One region of the Streptomyces sp. NPDC102259 genome, then DNA from elsewhere that is predicted to be linked to it. Evidence: riboswitches for the same ligand, from Rfam matches in the RefSeq annotation. Region 1 holds a riboswitch; each other region holds the start of a gene.
What was found. Region 1 has a riboswitch for S-adenosylmethionine ahead of ACIRPU_RS32095 (aminotransferase class V-fold PLP-dependent enzyme). Riboswitches for the same ligand answer to the same signal wherever they lie in the genome.
Positions count from the first base shown of each region.

Region 2: linked by a shared signal. The riboswitch ahead of ACIRPU_RS19155 (amino acid ABC transporter permease) and the one ahead of ACIRPU_RS32095 (aminotransferase class V-fold PLP-dependent enzyme) in region 1 are both predicted to bind S-adenosylmethionine.
Region 3: linked by a shared signal. The riboswitch ahead of thrC (threonine synthase) and the one ahead of ACIRPU_RS32095 (aminotransferase class V-fold PLP-dependent enzyme) in region 1 are both predicted to bind S-adenosylmethionine.
Region 4: linked by a shared signal. The riboswitch ahead of ACIRPU_RS33060 (putative leader peptide) and the one ahead of ACIRPU_RS32095 (aminotransferase class V-fold PLP-dependent enzyme) in region 1 are both predicted to bind S-adenosylmethionine.

Region 1 covers NZ_JBIWMA010000018.1:7,200-10,951, reverse strand. Annotated here, with positions in the region: gene ACIRPU_RS32100 (Lrp/AsnC family transcriptional regulator) at 1-190, shown strand, start outside; gene ACIRPU_RS32095 (aminotransferase class V-fold PLP-dependent enzyme) at 223-1,584, opposite strand; SAM riboswitch class IV at 1,765-1,881, opposite strand; gene trpD (anthranilate phosphoribosyltransferase) at 2,062-3,126, opposite strand; gene ACIRPU_RS32085 (cytochrome bc complex cytochrome b subunit) at 3,272-3,752, opposite strand, start outside.
Region 2 covers NZ_JBIWMA010000007.1:212,830-216,581, reverse strand. Annotated here, with positions in the region: gene ACIRPU_RS19160 (glutathione S-transferase C-terminal domain-containing protein) at 481-1,377, shown strand; SAM riboswitch class IV at 1,444-1,563, shown strand; gene ACIRPU_RS19155 (amino acid ABC transporter permease) at 1,960-2,940, shown strand; gene ACIRPU_RS19150 (amino acid ABC transporter ATP-binding protein) at 2,937-3,740, shown strand.
Region 3 covers NZ_JBIWMA010000008.1:200,238-203,989, reverse strand. Annotated here, with positions in the region: gene ACIRPU_RS20705 (trehalose-6-phosphate synthase) at 1-126, opposite strand, end outside; gene ACIRPU_RS20700 (glucosyl-3-phosphoglycerate synthase) at 243-1,187, opposite strand; SAM riboswitch class I at 1,357-1,522, shown strand; gene thrC (threonine synthase) at 1,538-2,854, shown strand; gene ACIRPU_RS20690 (ubiquitin-like small modifier protein 1) at 2,989-3,264, shown strand; gene ACIRPU_RS20685 (cold-shock protein) at 3,718-3,752, shown strand, end outside.
Region 4 covers NZ_JBIWMA010000019.1:34,998-38,749, forward strand. Annotated here, with positions in the region: gene ACIRPU_RS33050 (PP2C family protein-serine/threonine phosphatase) at 1-1,199, shown strand, start outside; gene ACIRPU_RS33055 (SAM-dependent methyltransferase) at 1,400-2,215, shown strand; SAM riboswitch class IV at 2,371-2,480, shown strand; gene ACIRPU_RS33060 (putative leader peptide) at 2,515-2,631, shown strand; gene ACIRPU_RS33065 (ABC transporter substrate-binding protein) at 2,835-3,752, shown strand, end outside.

The sequences.
Region 1 (3,752 bases):
CTTCTCCGTCACCGGGACGTACGACCTGATCGCCATGGTGCGGGTCAAGGAGCACGAGGACCTGGCGGAGGTCATCCCGGGCAGCATCAGCAAGATCCCCGGGGTGGAGGGCACGGACACGCACGTCGCCTTCCGCACCTACTCGCAGCACGACCTGGAGGCGGCGTTCGCGATCGGGCTGGACTCCTGACCCGCTGAACACCGCCTCCGGCGGACCGTCGCTCACACGGCGGGCACGCAGCGGCCGCCCTCCGTCCGGTACTGCCACTGCGCGCCCTCGCTGACCAGCTCGCGCACCGCGTTCACGAAGCGCTCCACGTGCTCGTCCGGGGTTCCCGCGCCGAAGCTCACCCGGATCGCGTTGAGGGACTTCTCGCCGGGAGCCGCCTCGGGCGCGCCGCACTCGCCCTGGGTCTGGGGGTCACTGCCCAGCAGGGTGCGGACCAGGGGGTGGGCGCAGAAAAGGCCGTCGCGGACGCCGATGCCGTACTCGGCGGAGAGGGCGGCGGCGAAGTGGGAGCTGTTCCAGCCCTCGACGACGAAGGAGATCACGCCGACCCGCGGGGCGTCGTCGCCGAACAGGGAGAGCACCCTCACCTGCGGGACCTCGGCCAGACCGGCCCGCACCTTCGCGATCAGGTACTCCTCCCGGGCGACCAGGCTGTCGAAGCCCGCCTCGGTGAGGGCCTTGCACGCCGAGGCGATGGAGTAGGCGCCGATCACGTTCGGGGAGCCGGCCTCGTGGCGGGCCGCGCTCTCGTGCCACTCCACGTCCACTCCCCCGTCCTCGCGCCGCGTGACCTTGCGGCTGGCGCCGCCGCCCGCGAGGTACGGGTCGGCCGCCACCAGCCAGTCGGCGCGACCGGCCAGCACACCGGAGCCGAAGGGCGCGTACAGCTTGTGCCCGGAGAAGGCCACCCAGTCGACGTCGAGCTCCCGCACGGAGACCGGGTGGTGCGGGGCCAGCTGGGCCGCGTCCAGGACGATCCGGGCGCCGTGCTCGTGCGCGGCGGTCGCCAGCTCGCGTACCGGCCACAGCTCGCCGGTGACGTTCGAGGCGCCGGTGACGCAGACCAGGGCCGGGCCGTGGGGGTCACGCTCGGCGAGGGCCCGCTCCAGCGTCTCGACGGCCTGGCGCGGAGTGCGCGGGGCGTTGAGGTAGGTGACCCGGGCGTCCTTCCAGGGCAGCAGCGAGGCATGGTGCTCGGTCTCGAAGACGAAGACCTGGCAGTCGGCGGGGAGGGCCCGGGCCAGCAGGTTCAGGGAGTCCGTCGTCGAGCGGGTGAAGACGAGCTGGTCGTCGGGACGGCAGTCCAGGAACTCGGTCACCGTCCTGCGGGCGTTCTCGAAGAGGTCCGTGGACAGCTGCGAGAGGTAGCCGGCGCCGCGGTGGACGCTGCCGTAGTACGGGGCGTAGGCCGCCACGTCGTCCCAGACGCGCTGGAGGGCGGGGGCGCTGGCCGCGTAGTCGAGCGCCGCGTAGGTGACCTCGCCGCCCGTCACGAGCGGGACCGTGATATCCCGTCCCAGAACGGGCAGCTGCGCACAAACGGTACGGGCGGCGGCAGCGGTGGAGACAGACATGGCGAACTCCCGTGAGAGGCAAGGGGGAACCACCGTGCGAGCGGACATGGCTCGAGCACGGAGGAAGGTGAAAGGGGTATGCGGAGGCGGGGCTCTACGCCCTATCGCATTCGCTTGCTCACGGAAGACTCCCTCGAACGACCAGGACCCCTGGCGGTGCTCACTCAGAAGAGTGCGAGGGGTCCGCGCTTGCCGTAGACCTCGCTGCCTACGGCCTGGTCTTCACCCGGGGCACCCCGCCACGGACGGAGGGTTGCCGGACAGTCGGCCGGGGCCTCATGACTGTCACTCATGACCTGATACAGGAACGTACGTGAGGTGATCGCCGCCCCGCAACCCGTGTCCGGATCGCGGGACGGCCCGGGGCGGAGCCCCGAAGGGGCGCGGGGCTCATGTGCGGCTCCGCCGCGTGGGCGCGAGCGGCCACGACGGCGCCGCGGACGACCGAGGGCCCTCGCGGCACCGCCGGCGGAGCGCCTAGGCGTTGCTGGCGGCCACCCAGCGCTCCAGGGCCCGCTTGGCCGCGCCCGAGTCGATCGACTCCGCCGCCCTGTCCATCCCGGCCCGCAGCTGCTCCGCGAGGGTCCCGGCGCCCGGCTCGAGCGCCACGAGCGCAGCCGCCGAGTTCAGCAGCACGGCTTCCCGCACGGGGCCCGTCTCGCCCTCCAGGAGGCGGCGGGCGACCTCCGCGTTGTACGACGGGTCCCCTCCCCGCAGGGCCTCGACCGGGACCAGCTCCAGCCCGACGTCACGCGGGTCGAACGTCTCCTCGGCGACCTTGCCGTCGCGGACCACCCACACATGGGAGGTGGCCGTCGTGGTCAGCTCGTCGAGGCCGTCGTCCCCCCGGAAGACCAGGGACGAGTTGCCGCGCTCGGCGAAGACGCCCGCGACCACCGGCGCCATGCGCGGGTCGGCGACCCCGACCGCCTGCGCCCGCACCCTGGCCGGGTTGGTCAGCGGGCCGAGCACGTTGAACACCGTGCGGATGCCCAACTGGCCGCGCGCCGCGCCCACATGACGCAGCGCCGGGTGGAACTTGATCGCGAAGCAGAAGGTGATCCCGGCCTCCTGGGCCACCTCCGCCACCCGCCGCGGGGTCAGTTCCAGGTTGACGCCGAGCTTCTCCAGGACGTCCGAGGCGCCGGACGCGGAGGACGCGGCCCGGTTGCCGTGCTTGACGACCGTGGCACCCGAACCGGCCACGACGATCGCCGACATCGTGGAGATGTTGACCGTCTTCGCGCCGTCGCCGCCCGTGCCGACGATGTCGACGGTCGGGCCGGGCACCTCGATCAGGTTGGCGTGCTCGTACATCGCCCGGACGAGCCCGTTGATCTCCGCGACGGTCTCGCCCTTGGCCCGCAGCGCCACCACGAACCCGGCGATCTGCGCGTCGGTCGCCTCGCCGCGCATGATCCGGTCCAGCGCCCAGAACGTGGCGTCGGCGTCCTGGTCACGGCCGTACAGCAGACCGTTCAGCACCTCGGGCCAGGAACGGCCCGCCGCGGTGTCGCCTCCAGCGGGGGTCACAGCGCTCATAGCCGCTCCTGCGTGTGTCGTCGTATGCCGTGGTGCGCCTCGTCACAAGGTGCCACCCCACCCTATCCAGCCCGTGGGCACGGCAAAGGGCCCCGTCCGAAGACCGGACGGGGCCCATTCCTGCGGCGTGGCGACGCCTCAGCGATCAGTGGTGGCCGTGGCCGCTCGTGATCTCCTTGTATTCCTCCACGGTGGGCTTCGGAATCTGCTGATCCTCGCCGAAGTACGCTCCGCTGATCTTGGCGCGGAGCTTCTCCTTGCTCTTCACCTTGCGCTCGACACCGTTCTCGTCGACGGCGGCGCCGATCGCGGCCGGCTCGTACTGCTCGTGCGACGTGAGGGTGTGCAGCTGCTCCTGGCTGAGCGGCTCGTGGATCTCGATGAACTCACCGTGCGGCAGGCGCTTGATGGTGCCGGTCTCCCGACCGTGCAGCACCTTGTCCCGGTCCCGGCGCTGGAGGCCGAGGCAGATCCGCTTGGTGAAGACGTACGCGATGACCGGTCCGACGAAGAAGAAGATCCGGACGAACCAGGTGATCGAGTTGATCGACAGGTGGAGGTGCGTGGCCCACAGGTCGTTGCCACCGCCGACCAGCGTGATCATGTACATCGTGACCCAGGCGACG
Region 2 (3,752 bases), on a different contig from region 1:
CGTCGGCCTCAGGGGTGAGCCGTCGACCGTCGAGGCGCCCGGGGCGCTGCCCGCCCCAGGCCGGGCGTCCCCGAGCAGCACACGCGCCGGACGCTCTCCGCGGGCCGCCCCGTACCCGCCCGGTACTCACCTGGTGGACGCCCCCTTGACGGAGGACCGAGGCGGATCGACACTCGATCCGGGAATCCTAGTGAACGGGTAGGGAAACAATGGGGCGACAGGAGCCGATCACCGGCCGCGCGAGCCGCACGGCCCGGTCGTCGCCCCTTCTCACCTCCCGCCGTCACATCGACCTGAAGCGCGTCTGCAGCGCCATCAGGTTCCAGGACTGAGCCGGACCCGTCCCCGCGCCGAACCGCACCGGCGGCGTCCCCTGGACGCGGCCGCACCCGGCACGAGCGGACGAGGTCCGCACCTCCCTCTTCGACGTCGCATCCGCCGCGCGCACGTCCCTCGTGCGTCCCGCCCCTGGGGAGAGTCATGTCCGTCACACCACTGGCCGCCCACCTGTCCGCCCGACCCGCCGCCGCCTTCCGGGGCCGGATCGGCCGGGACGCCCGCAGCGGCCACTACGCGGTGCCGCGCCGCTACCGCCTCCACCTGGCGGCGGCCGACCCCGACTGTCTACGCATCGCCGTCACCCACAGCCTCCTCGGCCTGGAAAAGGCCTGCCCGGTCACCTTCCTGCCCGCCGTCGCGGACTGCCCCGACGGAGGCCACTCCGCGCTGCGTCCGCTGTACGACGCCAGCGCGCACCGGTACACCGGACCCGCCCTCGCGCCGGTGCTCAGCGACGACTGGTCGGGGCGCATCGTCAGCAGCCACGGCCCCGACATCGCCCGCGACCTGGCCCGGCGGTTCGGCGGCGGCCGGCCCACCCTGTATCCGTGCGGCGCGGAGTCGCAGATCGAGGCCGTCGAGCGGATGTGCGCCCAGGGCATCGAGGAGGCGGCCCAGCGCGCCGGAGCGGCCGACGCCGAAGAGGCGGAGCGGGCCGCCGCCCTCGACACGCTGCTCGCCACGCTCGGGGTGCTGGAGCGCGGACTCGGCGCCCACGAGTTCCTGATCAGTGATCAGATCACCGCCTCCGACGTCGAGTTGTGGGTCGCCCTGGTCCAACTCGACACCGTGCACCGCTACCACCTCGACGCGGCCGCCGTGCACCGCATCGCCGACCATCCCGCCCTGTGGGCCTACGCCCGCCGTCTGGCCGCCCACCCGGCCTTCGGCGCCCACCTCGACCTGGACGCCATCGCCCGCCGTCACCACGCCCGTTGCCAGGGCCTGGAGGCCGCCGGCGCCGCCGTCCAGATCCTGGACTGGGAGACCCACGCGGCAGACGGATCGGCGGTCCGACCGCAGGTCAACCAGCCGTGACCCGGTCCATCCACTGGACCGCCGTTGACATACGTTCGGGCAACTGTCTTACTTACGGCCCAGAACGGTCATGAGCGTCAGCGACAAGCCCTGGCTCGCTGACCGGCAACCCTCGCTCCGCGGTGGGGTGCCCCAGGTGACGACCGGACCGACGTTTCGGTAATGACGTATCGGTAAGCGCGAGGGCCCCTCAGGGGCCGGAACAGTGACGGTGACGGACATGTACGCAGCTCATCGGACGGCGCCGCGTCGCCCCCGGGGCTGCGTACGGCCGTACCTCGACATCCTCGTCGCCAACCGCGCCGTCGACCTCCTGCGTGTGAACAGCGCACTGTGTACCGCACCGGGCCGTGCCCGCTGTCGGGGCTGAACGAACCCCTCGCACCTCAGCCCCGCCTCCGCGTTCCTGACGAACACCGCCCGAGCGGTGTGCCGTTGTCCGCCCCACCCCGGTCTCCCGTACGCATCCGTGAGCCATGCCCTGTTCGCGCCCGCCGAGCGGTTCCCGCCGCCCCGCCCCGGCGCGTCAGGCCACGCACGTCCGCCGTGACCCGGGGTGTCCGACTCCCGCCGGAGCCCCTTATGAGTGAACCCCCAGGCGCCGTGACCCTCGCCGAGGCCGCGCCCGCCATCGACGTCCCGTCAGCGAAGCCGACCGCCCAGCGCGTCCAGCCGCTGCGCAAGCCCGGCCGCTGGATCGCCACCGCCGTGGCCCTGGTCCTGGTGGCGCAGTTCACGCACGGACTGATCTCCAACCCCTTCTACCAGTGGGACCGCTTCGGCTACTGGTTCCTGCGGCCGGTGATCCTCGACGGACTGCTGATCACCCTGGAAGTGGCCGCCTACAGCGCGGTGCTGGGCCTCCTCGGCGGCATCCTGCTCGCCCTCGCCCGGCTCTCGAAGAGCCCGGTGCTGCGCGCGGTGAGCTGGACCTACGTATGGGCGCTGCGCTCCATCCCGCTGATCGTGGTGCTGCTCTTCCTCTACAACTTCAGCGCCCTGTACCAGACCCTGAGCGTGGGGGTTCCCTTCGGTCCGGCGTTCTTCCGCTTCGACGAGTCCCGGCTGGCCACCGACATGGTGATCGCCGTCATCGGCCTCAGCCTCAACGAGGCGGCCTACGCCGCCGAAGTGGTCCGCGGCGGCATCCTCTCCGTCGACCAGGGCCAGCACGAGGCGGCCGCCGCGCTCGGCCTGCCCAAGCGCTACCAGTTCTGGAAGATCGTCTTCCCGCAGGCCCTGCGGTCGATCACGCCGAACTACGTCAACCAGCTGATCGGCCTGGTCAAGTCCACCTCGCTGGTCTTCTACGTCTCGCTGCTCGACCTGTTCGGCACCGCGCAGACCATGGGGGCCACCTACCCCGGCGACATCGTGCCGCTGCTGCTGGTCGTCACCGTCTGGTACCTGATCCTGACCAGCCTCGTCTCCGTCGTCCAGTTCTACGTCGAGCGGTACTACGCCCGGGGCGCCACGCGTTCCCTGCCGCCGACGCCGTTGCAGAAACTGCGGACCGGTCTCACCGACCTGCGGGGCCGCATCCGCCAGGAGGCCGCCGTATGAGCACCGAGACCGTGCAGAGCGCCGACGCCACCGGGATCGTGCCCGCCGCCGTCGAGGTGCACGACGTGCACAAGTGGTACGGCGCCCACCGGGTGTTGGACGGGGTGAGCCTGACCGTGCGGCCCGGCGAGGTCACCGTGATCCTCGGCCCGTCCGGCTCCGGCAAGTCCACCCTGCTGCGGGTCATCAACCACCTGGAGAAGCCCGAGATCGGCTACGTCAGCATCAACGGCGAGCTGATCGGCGTGCGCCGGCACGGCGAGCGGCTGCGCGAGCTGAGCGAACGGGCCATCCTGACCCAGCGCGGCCGGATCGGCTTCGTCTTCCAGAACTTCAACCTCTTCCCGCACCTGACCGTGCTGGACAACGTCGCCGCCGCACCGGTCGCCACCGGGAGGCTCGCCAAGTCCGCCGCCCTGGAACTGGCCCGCGAACTCCTGGACCGGGTGGGCCTCGCCGACAAGGCCGCCGCCTACCCCCGGCAGCTGTCCGGCGGCCAGCAGCAGCGCGTCGCCATCGCCCGCGCCCTCGCGCTGCGCCCCGGCGTCATCCTCTTCGACGAGCCCACCTCCGCCCTCGACCCCGAGCTCGTCGGCGAGGTCCTCGCGGTCATCAAGGACCTGGCGACCAGCGGCACCACGCTCGTCATCGTCACCCACGAGGTCGGTTTCGCCCGCGAGGTCGCCGACCGGGTCGTCTTCATCGACGAAGGGAAGATCGTCGAGCAGGGCCCGCCCAGCGAGGTCCTCGACAAACCGCGGCACGAACGGACGCGGGACTTCCTCAGCAAGGTGCTCTGACACCGCGCCCCG
Region 3 (3,752 bases), on a different contig from region 1:
CAGCCCGCCGCCGCCGCGTTTCGCGTGCAGCGAGCCGTCCTCGCGCACCTCGTAGGAGACGGGGCCGCGGTTGGACGCGACCAGCACCTCGGCGGCCGGAGCGGCAGTGTCGTGCGTGGAAGCCATACGCCCAACCTAGCCCGGTCGGGAAACGCTCAAACGTACGGTCGCGCTGTGTGGACGGGCCGTGTCCGGCCGTGTCGCCGCTGTCGGCGGCATGCCGTATACGGCCCGTCCTGCGGTCACGCGACCTTGCGGGTCGCGTACTCCGCGATCTCCGCCATCGGCGGCCTTTCCTCGGTGTCCACGGAGTAGGTGCGCGGCTCGAAGCCGTCCGTGCTCCGTTCGAACTGGGTGAGGGACGGGCGGATCAGATGCCCGCGGGCCAGCCGGAGCTGGGCGGTGCGGTAGATGGCCGCCGCCATCCGGCCCAGCGCCTGGCCGTCCTGGTGACGGTGCTTGCGCACGCCGATGTCGACCTGGGCCAGGGCGTCGAGGCCCACCAGGTGCAGGGCGTCGACCAGCATGCCCAGTTCCACGCCGTAGCCGACGGGGAACGGCAGCTGCTCCAGCAGACTGCGGCGGGCCGCGTACTCCCCGCCGAGCGGCTGCACGAACCCGGCCAGCTGCGGCCAGTGCATGTTGAGCAGCGGGCGGGCCATGAGCTCGGTGACCCTCCCGCCCTGGCCGGCCGCGCCGCCCAGCGGACGGTCGTACATGCCCTTGACCAGGTCCACCCCGGGGTCGGTGAGCAGCGGGCCGACGATCCCCGAGACGAAGTCGGAGGAGAACTCCCTCAGATCGGCGTCGATGAAGCAGACGATGTCCCCGGTGGTGACCAGCAGGGAGCGCCACAGGACCTCGCCCTTGCCGGGCACGGCCGGTATGCGCGGCAGGATGTCGTCCCGGTGGACGACCCGCGCGCCGGCCGCCGCGGCCACCTCGGACGTACGGTCGGTCGATCCCGAGTCGACGACCACGATCTCGTCGACGAGCGGGACCTGGTGCATGAGGTCGTGACGGATGATCGCGACGATGTCGCCGACCGTCTCCTCCTCGTTCAGCGCGGGAAGGACGACGGACACCGACTGGTTCGTGGCGCGTTTCGCGGCCATGATCCTGTGGAGCGGACGATCGGTCACGGCCCAGGAGCGGGTGGCCAGCCAGCGCTCAGTTTCTTGAAGCACAGTCTGCGGCTCCTCACTGTCGTGATCACACCGGGTGCACAGGAGGTGACCGTGTGATCCATCTCGCGGTTCGGACGACTATCTCAACTGTCCTGGCCTTCGGTTACAGTCTTGAACAACGCGGATGACCATCGCATGTCCGAGGTCGCCCCCGTCCACAACTTCATACCGCTCATCCAGAGGGGCAGAGGGATACGGCCCGATGAAGCCCCGGCAACCCTCCAGCCGGTCTCGTGACGCTCACCGCTCCATGCGGTGATCGCTCCGCGAGGCTCCCGGCTCGGGAAGGTGCCAAATCCGTCTCACGGCGAAATGCGTCGTGAGGAAGATGAGGAAGGGCCTCGCCTCACATGGCTGCGCAGACTGTTGCAAGCACGACTGTTGCAAGCACCACCGACTCTACGACGTCCTCTGCCGTCGACCTCGGTCCGGCCGCGGCGTTGAACTGCCGCGAGTGCGGTCACCGCGTGCCCCTCGGCCCGGTCTTCGCCTGCGAAGAGTGTTTCGGCCCGCTCGAGATCGCGTATGACTTCTCCTCCTACGACACGGAGGAGCTCCGCAAGCGCATCGAGGCGGGACCCGCGAACATCTGGCGCTACGCGCCGCTGCTGCCCGTCCCGGCGGACGTGGCCGACAAGCCCAACATCAACCCCGGTTGGACCAAGCTCGTCCAGGCCGACAACCTCGCCCGCGAGCTGGGCGTCGACGCCGGCAAGCTCTTCGTCAAGGACGACTCCGGCAACCCGACGCACTCCTTCAAGGACCGCGTCGTCGCCCAGGCCATCGAGGCCGCCCGCGCGTTCGGCTTCACCACGCTCTCCTGCTCCTCCACGGGCAACCTGGCCGGTGCCGTCGGCGCCGCCGCCGCCCGGGCGGGCTTCCGGTCCTGTGTGTTCATCCCGCACGACCTGGAGCAGGGCAAGGTCGTCATGGCCGCGATCTACGGCGGCGAACTCGTCGGCATCGAGGGCAACTACGACGACGTCAACCGCTTCTGCTCCGAGCTCATCGGCGACTCGGCGGGCGAGGGCTGGGGCTTCGTCAACGTCAACCTGCGGCCGTACTACGCCGAGGGTTCCAAGACGCTGGCGTACGAGATCTGCGAGCAGCTCGGCTGGCGGCTGCCGGACCAGCTGGTCGTGCCGATCGCCTCCGGCTCGCAGCTGACGAAGATCGACAAGGGCCTCCAGGAGCTGATCAAGCTCGGGCTGGTCGAGGACAGGCCGTACAAGATCTTCGGCGCGCAGGCCGAGGGCTGCTCCCCGGTGTCCGTCGCCTACAAGGCCGGGCACGACGTGGTCCGCCCCCAGAAGCCGAACACCATCGCCAAGTCGCTGGCCATCGGCAACCCGGCTGACGGTCCGTACGTCCTCGACATCGCGCGGCGCACCGGTGGCGCGGTGGAGGACGTGAACGACGAGCAGATCGTCGACGCGATCAAGCTGCTGGCGCGGACCGAGGGGATCTTCGCGGAGACCGCCGGTGGGGTGACGGTGGGTGTGACGCGCAAGCTGATCGAGAACGGTCTTCTCGACCCGACCGGGACGACCGTCGTCCTCAATACGGGTGACGGACTGAAGACCCTGGACGCGGTGGCCGGCACCGGGCTGACCGCGACCATCCGTCCGAACCTCGACTCCTTCCGCGAGGCCGGCCTCGCGTCATGAGCGGGGCGCTCCGCTGTAAGACCGTATGTGTGCTGCGGGCCGGTGTGGGCCGGTCGCGCCCACGCGGCGGCAGCCGCACGATCCGCACGGCCCCGCGCCCCTGAGGCCGTCTACCCGACCGGAGATCACCAGACATGAGCGTCAACGTCCGCATCCCCACCATCCTGCGCACCTACACGGGCGGGCAGGCCGAGGTGAAGGCCGAGGGGGCGACCCTCGGTGAGGTCATCGCCGACCTGGAGAAGAACCACACCGGTATCGCCGCCCGGGTCCTGGACGACCAGGGCAAGCTGCGCCGGTTCGTCAACGTGTACGTGAACGACGACGACGTCCGCTTCGAGCAGGGTCTGGAGACGGCCACCCCGGACGGCGCCGGCGTCTCCATCATCCCGGCCGTGGCCGGCGGCTGACCGACGGTCAGTACCCACTGGTAGTAACCGTCGGTAACATCGATTACCGAGCGTTCATCGAATTGCCCTCTCCGCGATAGAAGCGGAGGGGGCAATTCAGTGTGGTTGAGCGCGGTACAGTTGGGGAAGCCGGTCCGGATCACCGGATCCGGAGCCTTTGATTTCTGCCCCGCGCCCGACAAGAAGCAGCCAATGTGTGCGCCTCTTTCGTGGCTTTTGCGGCTTATGTAGGGCCCGACTTGCCCTCAATTCAGGCGAATTCTCGCCACATTACGGATCCCGCCCGTCCGGAATTCTCGTCCAAGTGACCTGTTGCAGAGGGCAGTTGGACAGATACATTCGGCCGCGGTCGACGCGTTCCGGCGCACGCCCCCAAGCCAACCGGGGGGTGAGGTCTGACCCGGATCCGCGAAGTGTGGGTCCGTGCAAGGGCCAGTAATAGGGGAGTTAGGCATGGCTCAGGGCACCGTCAAATGGTTCAACGCGGA
Region 4 (3,752 bases), on a different contig from region 1:
ACCTGCTGGAGCGGTGGCGCGTCGAGGAGAACGCGCACGTCGGCGTGGACGCGCCCAGGATCGAGGCGCGCCGGATGGCGCTGCGCGTCGGGCCCGGCGCTCGGGAGGACTGGGAGGGCGTGCTGCCGGTCGGCGAGGTGATCGCCTTCCCCCAGGACACGCCGTACGCCCGCGCGCTCGCCGCCGGGCAGGCGCAGGTGCTCGACGCGGTGGACCCGCACACCTCCGAGCGGCTCATCGCCTCCGGCGACGGCGAGGCCCGCGTCGGTGACCTGCTGAGCGTGGCGGCCTTCCTGGTCGTGCCGCTGCGGCTGCGGGACCTGCCGATCGGCTTCGTCACGTGCACGCGAGGACCGGGCCGTGCGCCGTTCGGCCCGGCCGACGTGGCCGCGGTGGAGGCACTGGCCGCGCGGGCCGCCGTGGCCCTCGACAACGCGCGCCGCTACGAGCGCGAGCGGCGAACCTCCCTGGCGATCCGCAACAGTCTGCCGCCCGGCACGGCCCAGGAGTTCGGCGGCTGCCGCACCGCGCACGGCTGTCTGCCGGCCGGGCAGGGCAACCTCGTCGGCGGTGACTGGTTCGACGTGCTGAAGCGGCCGGGTGACCGGGTCAGTCTGATCGTCGGGGACGCCATGGGGCACGGTCCGGAGTCCGCCGTCGCGATGATCCAGCTGCGCACCGCCGTCCGCACCCTGGCGGCGCTCGACATCCCCGCGGCCGACCTCATCGGCCGGCTCGACGCACTCGCCGGGGACTCCCCCGGCGTCTCCTTCGCGACCTGCATATACGCCGAGTGGGATGCCCGGCGGCGCACCTGCACCCTGGTGGGGGCGGGCCACCCTCCCCCGTTGCTGCGCGGCCCGGACGGCCGTACCGCCCCGGTCCGGCTGACCGGGGCGGGCCTGCCCCTGGGGCTCGGGGCGGGCAGCTACGAGGAGACCGTGCTGAGCGTGCCGGATCCGGCCCTGCTGGTGCTCTACAGCGACGGTCTGGTCGAGTCCCGCGACGCCGACATCGACCAGGAGATCACCCGCCTCGCGCGCACCGTGGACGCGGCGGCCGCCGCCGAGCCCGCGGACGGCGACGAGCAGGACGCGCTGCCGTCCCTGTGCCGTCGGCTCCTGCACGCTCCTTCCGGCGCGGCCGGAGCCGACGACCGCACCCTGCTGCTGGCCGAACTGACCCCTGCCGGGTGCTGAGTCGCCGGGACCGGCCGACGTGCCGGGTGCCCGCGCCCGCTCAGTCCGTCATGGCCTCCGAGGGGACGTGAACCGGGATTTCCCTGTGCGGACACTGTTCGAACCGACCGAAAATGTGAACGGGTGTACGTGCCGGGGTCGTTGGGACGTAAGTTGTGGCTCGAACTGCCCACGCCTCGGCCGAAAGACGGACGCCCCTCATGACCGACCATGTGACCACGCCCGGTTCAGCGGCACCTCAGAAGATCGACACCTCGGTGCCGCACTCGGCCCGTATCTGGAACTACTGGCTGGGCGGGAAGGACAACTACCCCGTCGACGAGGAGGCCGGCGACGCCTACACCGCCGTCTTCCCCGGCATCGTCACCATCGCCCGCAGCAGCCGCGCGTTCCTGCGCCGCAACATCACCTACCTGGTCGCCGAGGCGGGCATCCGGCAGTTCCTGGACGTCGGCACCGGCCTGCCGACGGCCGAGAACACCCATGAGGTCGCCCAGCGTCTCGCCCCGGAGACCCGGATCGTCTACGTGGACAACGACCCGCTGGTCCTGGCCCACGCCCGCGCCCTCCTCTACTCCACCGCGGAGGGCGCGACCTCCTATGTCGACGCCGACGTGCTGGACCCGGAGCGCATCCTGGCGAGCGCCGCCGAGACACTGGACCTCAGCCGTCCCACCGCGCTCATCCTCAGCAACATCCTGGGCCACGTCGCCGACTACGACCAGGCCCGCTCCATCGTGACCACTCTGATGGCGGCCCTGCCCTCCGGCAGCCATCTCTCCATCAACGACGGCTCGCGGGGCATCGACCCGGTCTTCGAAGCGGCCCAGGACGCCTACAACGAAAGCGGCGCCGTCCCGTACAACCTGCGCTCCGTCGACGAGATCACGGCGTACTTCGACGGCCTGGAGCTCCTGGAGCCCGGGGTCGTCCCGGTCCCCCTGTGGCGCCCGGAGGCGACCTCCCCCGCCCCGGACGTCATCGCCGAGCACGGCGGCCTCGCCCGCAAGCCGTAGCCGTCCACACCGGCTCCGCCGCACCGGACGGACGGCCGGCGCCGATGACACTCCGCCGCACCCGCCGTCACGGCCGGTGCGGCGGAGCCGTTCAACTCGTTCAACTCTCCTACCGATATTGACGGATAATGTCAGTACTCCGTAAGATCGACCCCGGCATTGAGTGTCAGCGTCAAGCCCTGGCTAGCTGACCGGCAACCCTCCTCCGCGGTGGGGTGCTCCAGGTGAAAGCCCGGCGGGATCACCGACCCCGCAAGCGCGTGGCCCCGGTTCAGGGGCCTGAGACGGGGAGGACCAGCGTGCGGCACAGCGGCAACCTGAGTGCCTCGATCGCGACCGCGGCGCTGTTCTCCGGATTCTCGCGCCGCCGCCACATCGACCTGCGGCGTTCCGCCAGCTGTCTGTGTCAGGGCTGATCACGCCCCACCTCGCAGGCTGACCCTCGCCACAGCGCGGTCACGCCGTCATCGCCCTCGGCCTCGACACGTCGTCGGCGTCCCCTCCCCCTGAACAGTTCTGAGCAGTGCCGCCCCGCGCGGGGCGGCACCCTCCGCGCATCGCCATGGCCTCATTCCGCACCGGCCTGTGCGCGGTGACCTTGGAGTAGGAGAACCATCCCGTGACAGCGCATCCGGATTCCCGTACCCCCCGGTGGGCGGCGCTCGCCGCACTCGTGACCGGCAGCCTTCTGCTCACCGCCTGCTCGTCGAGCGGCAGCGGCAGTTCGAGCGGCGAGGGCGGTCGCCCGAAGTCCGGTGGCACCCTGACCTTCGCGGTGGGTTCCGACGCCGGCTGCGTGGATCCGCAGCAGGTGGGCAGCAACGACACCATCTACTCACTGCGCCAGGTCGTGGACTCGCTGACCGACCAGGACCCCAAGACCGGCAAGATCGTGCCGTGGCTCGCGAAGAGCTGGGACATCAGCTCGGACACCACGACGTTCACGTTCCACCTGAGATCGGGTGTCACCTTCAGCGACGGGACGCCGCTGACCGCGCAGGTGGTCAAGGACAACTTCGACGCGGTGCCGAAGCTGGGCGCCCTCGGCACTCTCGCCCAGGGATACCTGAGCGGTGTGGAGAGCACCACCGCAGTGGACGCGCTCACGGTGCGGGTCAGGTTCAAGCTGCCCAACGCGCAGTTCCTCCAGGCCACGGCCACCCACTCGCTGGGGATCGAGTCGTCGGCGAGCGTGCGCAGGACCCCGCAGGAGAAGTGCAGCAAGGGAGTGGTCGGATCCGGGCCGTTCGTGCTGGACGGCTATGTGCAGAACCAGTCGATCACCCTGACCAAGCGCGCCGAATACGCCTGGGGTTCCTCGCTGTGGACCAAGCAGGGCGAGGCGTACCTGGACAAGGTGGTGTTCAAGGTGGTGCCCGAGGCGGGCGTGCGCACCGGCAGCCTCCAGTCCGGCCAGGTGGACGCGATCGGCAGCGTCGGCAGGGCCAACGAGGCGGCGCTCGAGGGCGGCGCGGTGAACCTCCAGCAACGGGCCAACCCAGGCGTGGCGTTCAACCTGGGGCTCAACAACTCCCGG